Regions from separate parts of the Janthinobacterium kochi genome, predicted to be linked through region 2. Evidence: riboswitches for the same ligand, from Rfam matches in the RefSeq annotation. Region 2 holds a riboswitch; the other holds the start of a gene.

Region 1 (8,039 bases), on a different contig from region 2:
TAGCCTGGTCGGGCAATTCCTGTTGTCGCGCAAGAAGCTGGAAAACTGGATCGCCTGGATCATCGTCGACGTGCTGTATGTGTGGCTGTACCTGCACAAGGGTCTGACCTTGACGGCCGTGCTGTATGGAATCTTCGTCGTGATGGCCATCATCGGCCTGCTGGCGTGGAAAAAATCGGCGCCGGCCGCGCCCGGTGCCATGGTACTCAAGTGATGGAGCCTTGCGTGCGCGTGGCGATACTCGGCGCGGAATCGTCGGGCAAGTCGACACTGGCGGCGGCCCTGGCCGAGCGCCACGGCAGCGTCTGGGTGCCCGAATACTTGCGCGAATTTGTCGAAACGCAGGGTAGGGTGCCCGTCGCGGCCGACCAGTACGGTATTGCGCGCACGCAAGTTGAACGCGAAGCGGCCGCTGTCGCGCAAGCGCGTCACTTCCTGTTTTGCGATACGACGCCGCTGATGACGGCCGTCTACAGCCGCCATTATTTCGATGGCGCGGACGCGCAGCTGGCGGCGCTGGCCGATGCCACGCAGTACGACGTGACCCTGGTGACGGCACCCGACAGCCCATGGGTGGCCGATGGCTTGCAGCGCGAGTCGGAGGCCGTGCGCCAGCTGATCTACCGCTACCTGCTCGAAGAGCTCGACGCGCGTGGCATCGTCTACCACGTGTTGCACGACAAGCTGGAGGCGCGTCTGGAACAGGCGGCACCTTTGTTACAGCAGGCGCTCGCTGCAGCGCCTGCCATTTCCCTCAATTAAAAGTCAAACTGCGCCGATACCTTGAAAGTCCGGCTGGCGCCCGGGAACAGGTAGCCGCCGGCTTCCGGCGTCACGTCGCGCCAGTAGAACTTGTCGGCCACGTTGTTGACGGTGGCGCGCAGCACGGCTGTCTTGCCGGCAATGCGCGTGGCGTAGGCGGCGCCCAGGTTGAACACGTGGTATGACGGCACGAAGGTCGTGTTGTTGTACTCAAACGCTTTCTTGCCCGCATATTCCCAGCTGCCATTCACGCTCAAGCCCGCCACCTGTTGCACGGCGTAGTCCGCATGCGCGGCTGCCTTGAAGGCGGGCACGTTCGGTACGCGCTTGCCATCGAGGTCCGTATTGCCCGTGCCTGACTGCTGGCTGTTCAGGGCCGTCACGGACGCGCCCAGGCTCAGGTTGGCTGTTGCCTTGCCCTGTGCCGACAATTCCAGGCCGCGGTGCTGGGCCTGGCCATTGCGGACGAAATAATTCTCGGCATTGACATATTCGAGACCTTTGCGTATCTGGAACAGGCTGGCCGCCAGCATGAAGTCCGGCGTCACATCCATCTTCACGCCGAATTCGATCTGCTTCGAGCGGCTCGGCGTCAGCTCTTCGTTGGCGTTGTTCTCATAGATGCTGGCTGTGCCACCATGTTCCATACCCTGCGAATAGGCCGCATACATGGAGACGTTGTCGAGCGGGGTGTAGACGAGCGACACGTTGGGCAGCAGGAAGTCGTGCTTGGCGCGGATTTCCTTGTCGGCCTTGAGCACATACTGGTAGCCGTCGACATCGATATGGCGCAAACCGCCATGCAACTTCCAGTTCTGCGCCAGGCTGACGATATCCTGCACGAAGACGGCGTTTTCCTTGTCGTCGCGTACCAGGCGCACGGGTCCTGTAAGCCTATCCGATGGGGCGACGATGACGGGGCGGTAGATATTGCTGATGCCCACTTCCTTATACACGTACTTGCCGGCGTGGTCCTTGCGGTTGAAATACGACACGCCCACCGTGACTTCATGGCGCAGGCTACCGGTGGCGAACTTGCCCTGGATCATGGCTTGCGCGCTCAGCGGTTTTTTCGTTTCGCCCAGGCTGCGGAAATCCCACACGGAGAAATCGCCATTGCTGCAGAACACCGGGTACTCGCCTTCTGGGCTGCAGCCATACGGGTAGGCCGTATAGTCGTCGCGCTTGAACGAGTGCTGGTTGGCCGACAAGGTGGCGTGCCAGTCGTCATTGAAGGCGTACTGGAAGCGCAGGCCGATGTTGCTGGTGACCGTTTCCACGGGATGTGTCCACGGTTGCTTGTTGAGCATGGCGTCGGCGCTGACGTTGGCGGGCAGGCTGCCATTGCTCAGCAACTGGAAGCCGGGCGCCGTCGCCTGCGCCTTGTCCTGGTAGTCGGCATCGATTTGCAGCAGCGCTTGCGGCGAGATTTGCCAGTCGAAGGCGCCGGAAATAAACTTGCGGTTGCCGTCGGCGCCCTTGATGTAGGAGCGCAGACGCTCGGCGGCAACGTTGACGCGGTAGCCGAAGCGCGTGTCTTCCAGGCGGCCGCTCAGGTCGACGGCACCGTACAGGGTGCCCCGCTCGCGCGTTTCCACGGTGACCGTGCGCAGCGGCGCGGCGGTCGGGCGCTTGACGATGAAGTCGATCACGCCGCCCGGTGCGGCCACGCCTGCCTGCAAGCCGGCCAGGCCCTTCAGCACTTCGATGCGTTCCTTGTTTTCCAGCGGAATTTGCGTGTCGCCGGGAATGGCCACGCCATCCTTGCGGTAGCTGGAATTGGTGTCGAGCTTGAAGCCGCGGATGGTGAACTGTTCCGCATAGCCGACGGCGTTGTAGGAATCGTTGATGCTGGCATCGAGCTTGACGGCGTCGCTGAGATTGCGGATCTGTAAATCCTGCATGTCTTTTTGCGAAATGACGGTGACGGACGCGGGCGTCTGCAGCAGCGGCGCGTCGGCAAAGCCGCCCACGGAAGCGCGCTTGGCGGCCGGTGCCTTGCTGGCCGTGACGACGACTTCGGTCATGCTTTGCGTGTCGGCCTGCGCTTCGGCGGTGTCATTCGCGGCCAGGGCTGGCGCGGCAAACGCGTGCAGGATGGCCAGGGTCAGAACAGAAATAGATAAATTCGGTGTGGACATAGATTGCTCTTGGTTCAAACCGTCTCTTGGGAAAGAGCACGGCAGGCTGCTTGTTCGGCTGGCGCCAACGCAGGAGCTATCAAAGGAGGGAGGTACTTTGCGCTTTCCTTCGCTGGCATTATCCAGATCAGGTACGAAGGGTATCTCTCACCCGGATGACTGCTCCAGGACCCCTAGCGAAATGACAGCTTAGCATGAAGCACGGCCAGCTGTCCCCCTGGCTGACCGTTTTACAACAATGTGGTGCGAATCTACAAACTGAGTTCAAGCACCTTGCGGCTGACGGCGGGCGTGACCTCGCGCTGTTCGCCCAGCGCCGTCATGCCGTGCGCTTCCAGGGCGGCCACGACGGCGTCCACGCTGGCGTGGTTCAGGCCATAGTCGGCCAGGCGCGTCTTGACGCCCATGTGGCGGAAGAAGAATTCCGTGCGCGCGATGGCGGCCTCGATGCGGCCATCCTCGTCGCCGCCATCGAGACCCCAGACGCGGGCCGCATATTGCAGCAGCTTGGCGCGCTTGGCCTGCTTGCGCACGCGCAGCATGCTGGGCAGGATGATGGCCAGGGTTTGCGCGTGATCAAGCTCGTACAGGGCCGTCAATTCGTGGCCGATGGCGTGCGTGGACCAGTCCTGCGGCACGCCCACGCCGATCAGGCCGTTCAACGCCAGAGTGGCGCTCCACATCACGTTGGCGCGCACATCGTAGTCGTCCGGGTGCGACAGGGCTTTCGGGCCTTCCTCGATCAGCGTCAGCAGAATGCCTTCGGCGAAACGGTCTTGCACGGACGCGTTCACAGGGTAGGTCAGATACTGTTCCATCACATGCGCAAACGCATCGACGACGCCATTGCCCACCTGGCGCAGCGGCAAGGTAAACGTTTTCGACGGGTCCAGTACGGAGAACTTCGGATACACCTTGCGGCTCATGAACGAGCGCTTTTCCTGCGTGGCCTTGCGCGTGATCACGGCCGAGCCATTCATTTCGGAACCCGTGGCCGGCAAGGTCAATACGGTGCCGAAGGGCAGGGCGGCCTCGACGATCTTGCCGCCTTTCGCCAGGATGTCCCACGCCTCGCCTTCATGCAGGGCGGCGGCGGCGATGAACTTCGTGCCGTCGACCACGGAGCCGCCGCCGACGGCCAGCAGGAAATCGATGCGCTCGATTTTCACGAGGGCCACGGCCTGCATCAGGGTTTCATAGCTGGGATTGGGTTCGATGCCGGCAAATTCCAGCACGGTGTGGCCGGCCAGCGCCGCCTTGACTTCATCGTAGACGCCGTTCTGCTTGATGCTGCCGCCGCCGTAGGTCATCAGGACCCGCGCCTGCGGCGGGATCAGGCTGGCGATGGCGGCAATCTGGCCCTGGCCGAAGAGGACTTGCGTCGGATTGTAAAAGTCGAAATTGAACATGGGGCTCCTGCCGCTGAGGTTTAGGCTGTTGCTGAGCCATGATTATGGCCGAATGGGTGGAAACGTGTCGTGGACGCTTGAGCTTTTCGCCCGCGCGGTGGAGAATGCAGCCGATGTCACCACCACGCGAAAAGGAATGCGCATGACCACCGTCCCACTGGAAGAAGCGGGTTTGCCGGCCACGGCACTCGACATGCACCGCGCCATCGGCGCCACCATCGCCGCGCTGCAGGCGCTGGACTTGAACAGCCAGCGTTTCGAGGCGTGCACGGACCCGGAACTGCGCCGCGTGCTCGCGCATGCAGGCGACACCAGCCGCAAGGAAGCGGCCATGCTGCTCGAATGGATGCGCCGCCGCGATGCGCGCCTGGACACGGCCATGAAGGAAGCGCTGTTCAAGGCGGGTCCGATTGTTGCCCAGTATCACTATGACGAGAAAATAGTGTAACTATTGGTTTGTTGCTGTGGTGTACCATGCGCCACTTTCGCCTTGCTTCGCGTAGACTGTGCCCCGAACACGATTTTGGGAGAGTTTGCAACGATGAGATCATTACCATACCGAGAAGGCAGCTGGTTTGCCGTGCCCTTGCCGGGTGGCGGTTATGCCGTCGGCGTGGTGGCGCGCCGGGCGCCTGCCGGGCGCATCATGCTGGCGTATATGTTCGGGCCGAAACGCGACAGCCTGCCTGCGCTGGAAGAGCTGGAAGGCTTGCGCCCGGAACAGGCCGTGCGCCGCTTGCGCACGGGCGACATGGCCCTGCTCAACGAGCGCTGGCCCTTGCTGGGCGACAGCTTGCACTGGGAGCGCGATGCGTGGCCCATGCCGGCCTTTATCCGCCGCAATGAATCCTTGCAGCGCGCCTGGCGCGCCAGCTATGCGGACGCCGACCCTGCCAAGCTGAACCGCGAGGAATCGATTCCTTTCGACACGCCGGGCATGGAAAGCGATTCGCTGTACGGCTACGGGGCGACGGAATTGTTGATGAATAAATTGCTGGCGCAGGAGCAGGCGTCCGCTTGACCGTTGTCGGGCGGCGGAAACGCTGGAGCCGGCAGCGTAGGTCGGATTAGCGCCTGGCGCGTAATCCGACAGGAATCACCAACAATGTTGTCGGATTACGCGAGGCAAGGCCTCGCTAATCCGACCTACGCCGCCGGCAAGCTGATCTGAAACGCCAGGCCGCCACCTTCGCGGTTGCGCACTTGTAAGTCAGCGCCATGGCGCAGCAGCACGCGGTCGACGATGGCCAGGCCCAGACCGGCGCCATTTGCCTGGCCGCGCGCCGTGTCGAGGCGGGTGAACGGTTTCAACAGTTGCTCGATCTCTTCCGCTGGCACCCCCGTGCCATGGTCTTGCACCTCAATAATCACTTTTTTCACGCCGTGGCTGGCGCGCACCTGGCAGGCGATATCGATTTCCGTCACGTCGCTGCCTGGCGTCTTGCCATAGCGGCGCGCATTCTCGATCAGGTTGTTGAGCACGCGGCGCAAGTCGGTGGGATTGCCCATCGCATGCGCGCCTTCGGCGATGCTGGCATTGATCTTCACGTCCGGCAGACGCATCGCTTCGCGCGTCATGTCGCTCAGCAAGCCGCTCAGGTCCACATCCGTGAACGTCGACGCTTCCGTCGGCTTGGCATAGTCGAGGAACTGGCCAATGATGGCGTCCATTTGCCCGATATCGGACTGGATGCCCTCGCGTGCCTCGTCCGACAGGTTCGCCATTTCCACTTCCAGCTGCATGCGCGCCAGCGGCGTGCGCAAATCGTGCGAAATGCCGGCCAAAATCACGGCGCGGTCCGATTCCACCTGCTTCAAGTCATCGACCATCTGGTTGAAGCTGCGGTTCGCCTCGATGATTTCGATCGGGCCTTTTTCCGGCAGCGGCGCCGGCTGCTTGCCCTTGGCGATGTCGCGCGCGGCCGCCGTCAAACGCGACAGCGGTAAATTGATCAGGCTGGAAATTATGGCCGCGCCCAGCAGGGACAGCAGGGACACCAGGCTGGCCCAGCCCAGCCACTGGAAGCCCGTCAGGCCGCGCAGGCGCTCACGGTCCAGCATCAGCCAGTATTCATCGCCGTCGATCTTGAAGCTGACCCAGAAACCGGCCACGCCGTTGACGCGCGCCGAAAAGCGCGTGTCCTTGCCCAGCTTGGCTTTCACCTGCGCCTCGATCTCGGGCATCAGGTAATTGTCGGGCGGCGGCTCGATGCGGTCGTCCTCTTCCAGCGAGAAGATGCGGATGCCTTCATTGCTGACGAGGTCGAACAGCAGCTCGCGCCGCAACTCGGGCGCCGAGTGCGTCAGTGCCGCATGCGTGATGGTGACGACGGAAATGATCTGGGCGGAAATCTGCTGCGCCTGCGGCTCGCGCTGGATGACGGAAATCATGCCGATCCAGGTGATCATGCTGACCGTGGTCAAGGTGCCGAGCAGCAAAAAGGTGCGCCAGAACAGGCCGCTTTTCAGCCGCGCCAGGCTGATATCGGGAACAAGCTTCATCATGCCTCGCCTGCGATCAGCGCGGCTGTCCGTCCGGGATGAAGACGTAGCCCAGGCCCCACACGGTCTGGATGAACAGCGGGCTCGACGGATCGGGTTCGATCAGCTTGCGCAGGCGCGAGATTTGCACGTCCAGGCTGCGGTCGAATACTTCGTATTCGCGGCCACGCGCCAGTTCCATCAGTTTCTCGCGCGATAGCGGCTGGCGCGCATGGCGGGCAAACACTTTCAGCACGGAAAACTCGCCTGTTGTCAGTGGCACCGTTTCGCCATTCTTTTTCAGGGTGCGCGTGCCCAGGTCCAGCACGAAGTCGCCGAATTCGAACGTTTGCGGCGTTTCCGACGGCGCGCCCGGAATTTCATCGGGACCCTTGCGGCGCAGCACGGCGCCGATGCGCGCCACCAGTTCGCGCGGGTTGAACGGTTTCGGCAGGTAATCGTCGGCGCCCATTTCCAGGCCCACGATGCGGTCCACGTCTTCACCCTTGGCGGTCAGCATGATGATCGGTGTCTGGTCGCCCGCGCCGCGCAGGCGGCGGCAGATCGACAAACCATCCTCGCCGGGCAGCATCAAATCGAGCACCAGCAAGTCGTAGCGTTCGCGCAGCCACAGCTTGTTCATGGCCGTCGCGCTCTCCGCCGTGAAGACATTGAAACCCTGTTCAGTCAGGTAGCGGCGCAGCAGGTCGCGCAAGCGCACATCGTCATCGACCACCATGATTTTTGCCTGGTGGCCGTGGATCGATTGCATTGGCGTATTGCTGCCGGAAGTGGAGGTTGTGGTCATTTAAGGTGTCGTGTTATCTTATATTAGTTGCTATAGTAACGCCTCGCGCGGCGTCGGCAAGGGGCTGTAGCGACCCATTACAAAGTGTTACAAACTTTACCCAATTGCTCTTACTGCACCGTGTAAAGCATCATACACTGGGGCCACAGTGGAAATCAGCTTTAAGTTTATACGGCATCGCGGAAGAGGAACTCAATGAATATCTTTACTAAAAAAATTCACGCCGCTCCCAGCGCAGCTATTGCCGCACGTACGACTGTGCTGTCCGCATTTGCCGTTTGCTCCGTGTTTGCCGCCAGCGTGTCACTGGCACAAAACCAGCCGCCGCCACGCCGTGACGACCAGCCGCAAGTGCAGGCCCAGCGTTATGAGCAGGTACAGCGCAGCAATAGCAATGATACGCGACTGCGCGAACAGCGTGACGCACGCAGTTTCGAC
Region 2 (8,039 bases):
ATCGCCAACATGCTGGGCGTGCGCCGCGAAGGCGTGACGGAAGCGGCCGGGCGCTTGCAGGCGCGTGGCTTCATCAGTTACCGGCGCGGCCATATCTCCGTGCTGGACCGCGCCGGCCTCGAAGGCCATGTGTGCGAATGCTATGGCGTGGTCAAAAAGGAATTCACGCGCCTGCTGTCGGACGTGCGCCAGCGCCAAGGTTCCTGATCACTGCATTTCCCTCTTATCGTTGTCACAGCCCAGGCTACCTCATGCAATCTGTTGAAAACATCCCCCCGCGCGCACCGTCGCGCTGGCCCATGGCGCTGGCGTTTTCCTTCAGCGCCGTCGTGCTGCTGGCCGTCGGCGTGCTGGCCTGGCGCGCGCCGTTCGAGACGGCCTGCGCCATTGATGCGCTGGTATTCCTGTTGCTGATGCTGCTCGTGGCGCTGTACCGGCGCACGGTGTCGGCCAGCCTGCCGCGCCAGTTGCTCAAGGCGGGCGCCTTGCAGGATGCGATTTTCAATAGCGCCAATTTCTCGTGCATCGCCACCGATGCACAGGGCGTGATCCAGATTTTCAACGTGGGCGCCGAACGCATGCTCGGCTATGAAGCGAGCGACGTGGTCGACAAGCTGACGCCGGCCGGTATTTCCGATGCGCAAGAAATCATCGCGCGCGCCGCTGCCCTCAGTGCTGAACTCGACACGGTCATCACGCCAGGCGTGGAAGCGCTGGTGTTCAAGGCCACGCGCGGCATCGAAGACATCTACGAATTGACGTATATCCGCAAGGATGGCAGCCGCTTCCCCGCCATCGTCTCCGTGACGGCCTTGCGCGACGCGCAGAGCAAGGTCATCGGTTACTTGCTGATCGGCACCGACAACACGGCGCGCAAGCAGGTCGAGGCGGAACAGGCGCAGCTGGACCAGCGCTTGCGCGAGCAGCAGTTCTACACGCGCTCGCTGATCGAATCGAATATCGACGCCCTGATGACGACGGACCCGCGCGGCATCATCAGCGACGTCAACCAGCAGATGGAAGCGCTGACGGGCTGCACGCGCGACGAATTGATCGGCGCACCGTGCAAGAATTACTTTACGGAGCCGGAACGGGCCGAGGAAGCCATCGCGCGCGTCTTGCGCGAAGGAAAATTGACGAATTACGAACTGACAGCCCTGGCGCGCGACGGCAAGCAGACGGTGGTGTCGTACAACGCCTCGACTTTCCATGACCGCGACCGCAAGCTGCAGGGCGTGTTTGCCGCCGCCCGCGACGTGACGGAACGCAAGCAGTTCGAACTGGCCTTGCAAGACACGAATATTGAAATGGAAAAGGCCCGCCAGGCGGCGGAAAAGGCGAACCTGGCCAAGTCCGAGTTCCTGTCGAGCATGAGCCATGAATTGCGCACGCCCTTGAACGCCGTGCTGGGCTTTGCGCAGCTGATGGCCTCCGAGACGCCGGCGCCGAGCTTGCCGCAGCAGCGCTCGATCGACCAGATCCTCAAGGGCGGCTGGTATCTTTTGCGTCTGATCAATGAAATCCTCGACCTGGCCATGATCGAGTCGGGCAAGGTCACCATGTCGGAAGAGGCGATGTCCTTGCTCGACGTGCTGCAGGATTGTCAGGCGATGATCGCGCCGCAGGCGGAAAAGCGCGGCATCAGCATGCATTTCCCCCGTTGCGGCCAGGCTTTCTATGTGCATGCCGACCGTACGCGCGTCAAACAGGTGATGATCAATCTGCTGTCGAACGCCATCAAGTACAACCAGAGCGGCGGCAGCGTGAAAGTCGATTGCCGCCAGCGCGGCGACAAAGTGCGCACCAGCGTCACCGATAGTGGCGCCGGCCTGAATGCCGAACAGATGAGTCAGCTGTTCCAGCCTTTCAACCGCCTGGGCCAGGAAAGCAGCACGGAAGAGGGCACGGGCATCGGCCTGGTCGTCACCAAGCAGTTGGTCGAACTGATGGGCGGCACCATCGGCGTCGACAGCACGGTGGGCCTGGGTACCACCTTCTGGGTGGAATTCAAGGCATCGCGCGCGCCTGAGCTGCACCTGGAGGAGGGCGAAGTCTTGCCTGTGGTGCAGGAAAATCAGGAAATCCAGCGCACCTTGCTGTATGTGGAAGACAATCCCGCCAACCTGGCGCTGGTCGAGCAATTGATCGCCCGCCGCAGCGATTTGAAGCTGCTGACGGCCATCGATGCGCACCTGGGCATCGACCTGGCGCGCACGTATCAGCCGGACGTGATCTTGATGGATATCAACCTACCTGGCATCAGCGGCTATGGCGCGCTGCACATCCTGCACGACGACCCGCTCACCAGCCACATTCCCGTGATGGCCCTGTCGGCCAACGCCGTGCCGCGCGACATCGAGAAAGGCCTGGAAGCGGGCTTCTTCCGTTACCTGACCAAGCCGATCAAGGTCGTCGAATTCATGGATGCGCTCGACGTGGCCCTGCACCATGCGGCCGCGCACGGCCTGGCCGACGACATTCACGCAGTACGCTAATTCAGCACTTATTTTTAGGAACACCGCCATGCTTCAAGCCACCGAGATCCTGAACGCCAGCATCCTCATCGTTGACGACCAGGAGGCCAACGTCATGCTGCTCGAACAGGTGCTGCGCAACGCCGGCTACACGCGCATCACTTCCACCATGGACCCGCAAGCCGTGCGCGCGCTGCACCAGCAGCACCGCTACGACCTGATCCTGCTCGACTTGCAGATGCCGGAAATGGATGGCTTCGAAGTCATGGAAGGCTTGCGCGATATCGAGGCGGGCAGCTATCTGCCCGTGCTGGTGATCACTGCCCAGCCCGGCCACAAGCTGCGCGCGCTGCAAGCCGGCGCCAAGGACTTCGTCAGCAAGCCCTTCGACCTGGTGGAGGTGAAAACGCGCATCCACAACATGCTGGAAGTGCGTTTGCTGTACCAGAAGCTGGCCGAATACAATAAGTCGCTGGAACAGATGGTGGAAGAGCGCACGGCGGAGTTGCGCGAAAGCGAAGCGCGCTTCCAGCGCTTCACGGAACTGTCGTCCGACTGGTACTGGGAACAGGATGCGCAGGGTAACCTGACGCGCTTTTCCGGCCCCGTGGCTGAAATGCTGGGCATCGGCAGCGAAGAAGAGCCGCAGCGCTGGAACGCCGCCGAACGAGCGCTGCTCGACGCCAAGATTGCCGCACGCGAACCGTTTCTCGATTTTATCTACAGCCGCGCCAACCTCGACGGCAGCACGCAGTACCTGCAGGTCAGCGGCGAACCGATGTTCGACAATGGCAGCCGCTTCATCGGCTACCGCGGCATCGGCCTCGATGTCACGGAGCGCTTGCGTATCGCCTGATTTATACTTGCTGCTATCCACATCCACAAGGAAAGCATCATGGCTGACAAATCACCACCGCAATACTGGTTCCCCGCCAAGACCTATGGCTGGGGCTGGGGCTTGCCCATCACCTGGCAGGGCTGGCTGGTGTTCCTGGCCGCGCTGGCGCTGTTCGCCTGCGGCGCCTTCCTGTTCCCGCCGCAAACCATGCTCGTCGGCTACATCGTCTATGAAGTGGTCATCGTTGCCGCGCTCATTTTTATCTGCCAGCTGAAGGGCGAACCGACCGGCTGGCGCTGGGGCAAGAAGAAATAAGCGTGCTGGCATCTGCTGCATTGCAGCAGATGCACATAGACGACAAAGCAAGAAATCATCTGGCCACGCGGCACGAACCGCGTATAATTGGCTCGCTGCCGCAAGGCGGCAAACGCTAGGGGTCCTGCCTTTCGCTGTGGAAACACAGTGCAAGCGCGGGTGAGAAATACCCTCCGAACCTGATCTGGATAATGCCAGCGAAGGGAAGCTTTAGGATGAACGCACCCCGCCTTTCCGCGTGCGCAATTCCGAACCTCCTTAGCTGGCTCCAGGCTATAAATAGTCTAGCTGCAAGTCTAGCCAAGGAGCCAAAATGAACGCCAACCCGAAATTCCTCTCCGCCACCGCCACGGTCGACGAAGCCGCCATCGCGCCGCTGCCCAATTCACGCAAGATTTACGTGCAAGGCAGCCGCCCCGACATCCGCGTGCCCATGCGCGAGATCAGCCAGTCCGACACGGAAGCGTCGTTCGGCGGCGAAAAGAATCCACCGATCTACGTGTACGACACCTCCGGCCCCTACACGGACCCGGACGTGAACATCGACATCCGCTCGGGCCTCGATACGCCGCGCCTGCCATGGATAGTCGAACGTGCCGACACGGAAGAATTGCCCGGTCCCACCTCTGACTACGGCATCGCCCGCCTGGCGGACCCGAAGCTGGCCGAGCTGCGTTTCAACTTGCACCGCAAGCCGCGCCGCGCCATTGCCGGCAAGAACGTCACGCAAATGCATTACGCCCGCCAGGGCATCATCACGCCGGAAATGGAATTCGTCGCCATCCGCGAAAACATGCGTCGCCAGGAATATTTGCGCGAGCTCAAGGCTTCCGGCCCCATGGGCGAGCGCCTGGCCGACCTGATGGGCCGCCAGCACCCGGGCCAGTCGTTCGGCGCCAGCATCCCGGCCGAAATCACGCCGGAATTCGTGCGCGAGGAAATCGCCCGCGGCCGCGCCATCATCCCCGCCAACATCAACCACCCGGAAGTGGAACCGATGATTATCGGCCGCAATTTCTTGGTGAAAATCAATGCGAACATCGGCAATTCTGCCGTCACCTCGTCGATCGGCGAGGAAGTGGAAAAAATGACATGGGCCATCCGCTGGGGCGGCGACAATGTCATGGACTTGTCCACCGGCAAGCATATCCACGAAACGCGCGAATGGATCGTGCGCAACAGCCCCGTGCCCATCGGTACCGTGCCGATTTACCAGGCGCTGGAAAAGGTCAATGGCAAGGCCGAAGACCTGACGTGGGAAATCTTCCGCGACACCCTGATCGAGCAGGCCGAGCAGGGCGTCGATTACTTCACCATCCATGCTGGCGTGCTGCTGCGCTACGTGCCGATGACGGCCAAGCGCTTGACGGGCATCGTCTCGCGCGGCGGCTCCATCATGGCGAAGTGGTGCCTGGCGCATCACCAGGAATCGTTCCTGTACACGCATTTCGAAGACATTTGCGAAATCATGAAGGCGTATGACGTCTCGTTCTCTCTGGGCGACGGCTTGCGCCCCGGTTCCATCTACGATGCCAACGACGAGGCGCAGCTGGGCGAACTGAAAACCCTGGGTGAGCTGACGCAAGTCGCCTGGAAGCACGACGTGCAAGTGATGATCGAAGGCCCGGGCCACGTGCCCATGCAATTGATCAAGGAAAACATGGACTTGCAGCTGGAGCAGTGCGGCGAGGCGCCGTTCTACACGCTGGGACCGTTGACGACCGATATCGCGCCCGGCTACGACCACATCACGTCCGGCATCGGCGCGGCCATGATCGGCTGGTATGGCACGGCCATGCTGTGCTATGTGACGCCGAAGGAACACCTGGGCCTGCCCAACAAGGCCGACGTCAAGGACGGCATCATCACCTACAAGATTGCGGCGCATGCGGCCGACCTGGCGAAAGGCCATCCGGGCGCGCAAATCCGCGACAACGCCTTGTCGAAAGCCCGCTTTGAATTCCGCTGGGACGACCAGTTCAATATCGGCCTGGACCCGGACAAGGCGCGTGAATTCCACGATGAAACCCTGCCCAAGGATTCGGCCAAGGTGGCGCATTTCTGCTCCATGTGCGGCCCGCACTTCTGCTCGATGAAGATCACGCAGGAAGTGCGCGAATATGCGGCCGGCATGGGCATCGCGGAAGACAAGGCGCTCAAGCAGGGCATGGAAATCAAGGCCATCGAGTTCATCAAGAACGGTGCCGAGCTGTATCGCAAGGTCTGAAGGAGAGCGTGATGCCTGCATTGATATCCATCACGCTCAACGGCGCGCCGCATCAGGTGCCGCCGGGGCAAACCCTGGACCAACTGATCGCCGCGCTGTCGCTGGAAAACCAGGCGCTGGCGCTGGCCGTCAACCGCAACGTCGTGCCGCGCAAGGCGTGGCCGGGACAGGTCTTGCAGACGCAAGACCAAGTGGAAATAGTCCGCGCCATCGGCGGCGGCTAGACTAAGGAAAAAGCAATGACAAGTAATAACAACGACGACCTGCTGACCATCGCAGGCAAGCAATATCAATCGCGCCTGCTGGTGGGCAGCGGCAAGTACAAGGATTTGCCGCAGACGCGCGAAGCGACGGACGCGGCCGAGGCGCAAATCATCACGGTGGCGATACGCCGCGTCAATATCGGCCAGGACCCGAACGCGCCCAGCCTGCTCGACTTCGTGCCGCCGGACCAGTACACGATTTTGCCCAACACGGCCGGCTGCTACAACGCGAAGGACGCCGTCTACACGCTGCAACTGGCGCGCGAGCTCTTGGGTGGACGCAATCTGGTCAAACTCGAAGTGCTGGGCGACGAAAAGACCCTGTTCCCGCACATGCCGGAAACCCTGATTGCGGCCGAAGCGCTGGTCAAGGATGGTTTTGACGTGATGGTCTACTGCAGCGACGACCCCATCCAGGCGAAGATTTTGGAAGACATCGGTTGCGTGGCCGTCATGCCGTTGGCATCCCTGATCGGCTCGGGCATGGGCATCTTGAATCCGTGGAATTTGTCGCTGATCATAGCCCAGGCGAAAGTGCCGGTGCTCGTCGATGCTGGCGTGGGCACGGCGTCGGACGCGGCCATTGCCATGGAACTCGGCTGCGATGGCGTGCTGATGAACACGGCGATTGCCGGCGCGCGCGACCCCGTGCGCATGGCGCATGCGATGAAGCTGGCCGTGCGGGCCGGGCGTGTAGCGTTTCTGGCGGGGCGCATGCCGCGCAAATTTGCCGCCTCGCCGTCGTCGCCGATGGCGGGCCGCCTGGCGTGATGATGCAACGGCGTCCCACCGTGTTGGTGTTTGCCGGCCTCGACCCGTCGGGTGGCGCTGGCCTGGCCGCCGATATTGTGGCCATTGCGGCGCAGGGCGCGCATGCCTTGCCCGTCATCACGGCGCTGACGGTGCAGGACAACGACCGCGTGTTTGCTGTCGAACCGGTGGCGCCGGAATTGCTGCGCCGGCAGGCGCAGGCGCTGATAGCCAAGATGGCGATTCACGCCGTGAAAATCGGCATTCCCGGCAGTGCCGCGAATGCGGCCGTCATTGCGCAACTGATCGCGCAATTGCGGCTGGCCCACCCAGGCTTGCCTGTCGTTCTCGACCCTGTGCTGGCCAGCGGCCATGGCGACGTGCTCAGCCGGGACGATGCCGTGTTGGCGCTGGCGCCCTTGTTGCCGGTGACGACCGTGATCGTGCCGAACGGGCCGGAAGCGCTGGGCCTCGGCGGCGAAGAACACTTGCTGGCGCAAGGCTGCAAGAACGTGCTGGTGACGGGCGGGCATGGCGAAGGCGAGGCGATTATCAACCGCTGTTTTGACGACGCTGGCGGCGAGCGCGAGTGGCGCTGGCCCCGTCTTCCCGGCGAATTCCACGGCAGCGGCTGCACTCTGGCTTCCGCCATCGCGGCGCGTCTGGCGCAAGGCGTGTCGATGCAAGATGCGCTGGATATGGCGCAAGCCTATTGCCATGCGGCCCTGGCCGGCGCGTATGCGATTGCGCCAGGTCAGCTGATACCGCAACGATTCAATGACTAAGGAAAACATCATGCGTGGACTGTACCTGGTCACCCCCAACTGGGATGACACCGGCCGCCTGCTCGACGTGAGCGAGCAAGCCTTGCAGCAAGGCGTGGCCCTGCTGCAATACCGCCACAAGAGCGCCGATGCGCAGCAACGGCACGAGCAGGCGGGCGCCTTGCTGGCGCTGGCCCGCAAGTATGGCGTGCCTTTCATCATCAACGATTTTATCGAGCTGTGCGAAGAGCTCGACGCCGATGGCGTGCATGTGGGCGGCACGGACGCTTCCGTGGCGCAGGCGCGCGCGCGCCTGGGCAAGGACAAAATCGTCGGCGCTTCCTGCTATGGCGAGATGGCCTTGGCACGGACGGCCGAGGCCGGCGGCGCCAGCTACGTGGCCTTCGG

What was found. A riboswitch is a leader RNA that binds a small molecule or an ion and turns the genes downstream of it on or off. The one in region 2 is predicted to bind thiamine pyrophosphate.
Region 1: another riboswitch for thiamine pyrophosphate. It lies ahead of ACQ4WL_RS01320 (TonB-dependent siderophore receptor); the one in region 2 lies ahead of thiC (phosphomethylpyrimidine synthase ThiC).

The regions. Positions count from the first base shown of each region.
Region 1 covers NZ_JBNYXO010000001.1:281,556-289,594, forward strand. The annotation lists gene pnuC (nicotinamide riboside transporter PnuC) at 1-214, shown strand, start outside; gene ACQ4WL_RS01315 (AAA family ATPase) at 214-762, shown strand; gene ACQ4WL_RS01320 (TonB-dependent siderophore receptor) at 759-2,903, opposite strand; TPP riboswitch at 2,991-3,088, opposite strand; gene ACQ4WL_RS01325 (iron-containing alcohol dehydrogenase) at 3,155-4,312, opposite strand; gene ACQ4WL_RS01330 (ferritin family protein) at 4,455-4,760, shown strand; gene ACQ4WL_RS01335 (Imm26 family immunity protein) at 4,854-5,333, shown strand; gene ACQ4WL_RS01340 (sensor histidine kinase family protein) at 5,459-6,817, opposite strand; gene ompR (osmolarity response regulator transcription factor OmpR) at 6,831-7,565, opposite strand; gene ACQ4WL_RS01350 (hypothetical protein) at 7,797-8,039, shown strand, end outside.
Region 2 covers NZ_JBNYXO010000007.1:157,866-165,904, reverse strand. The annotation lists gene ACQ4WL_RS17175 (Crp/Fnr family transcriptional regulator) at 1-207, shown strand, start outside; gene ACQ4WL_RS17170 (PAS domain S-box protein) at 252-2,495, shown strand; gene ACQ4WL_RS17165 (response regulator) at 2,524-3,330, shown strand; gene ACQ4WL_RS17160 (hypothetical protein) at 3,370-3,627, shown strand; TPP riboswitch at 3,735-3,850, shown strand; gene thiC (phosphomethylpyrimidine synthase ThiC) at 3,941-5,854, shown strand; gene thiS (sulfur carrier protein ThiS) at 5,875-6,078, shown strand; gene ACQ4WL_RS17145 (thiazole synthase) at 6,094-6,888, shown strand; gene thiD (bifunctional hydroxymethylpyrimidine kinase/phosphomethylpyrimidine kinase) at 6,888-7,652, shown strand; gene thiE (thiamine phosphate synthase) at 7,663-8,039, shown strand, end outside.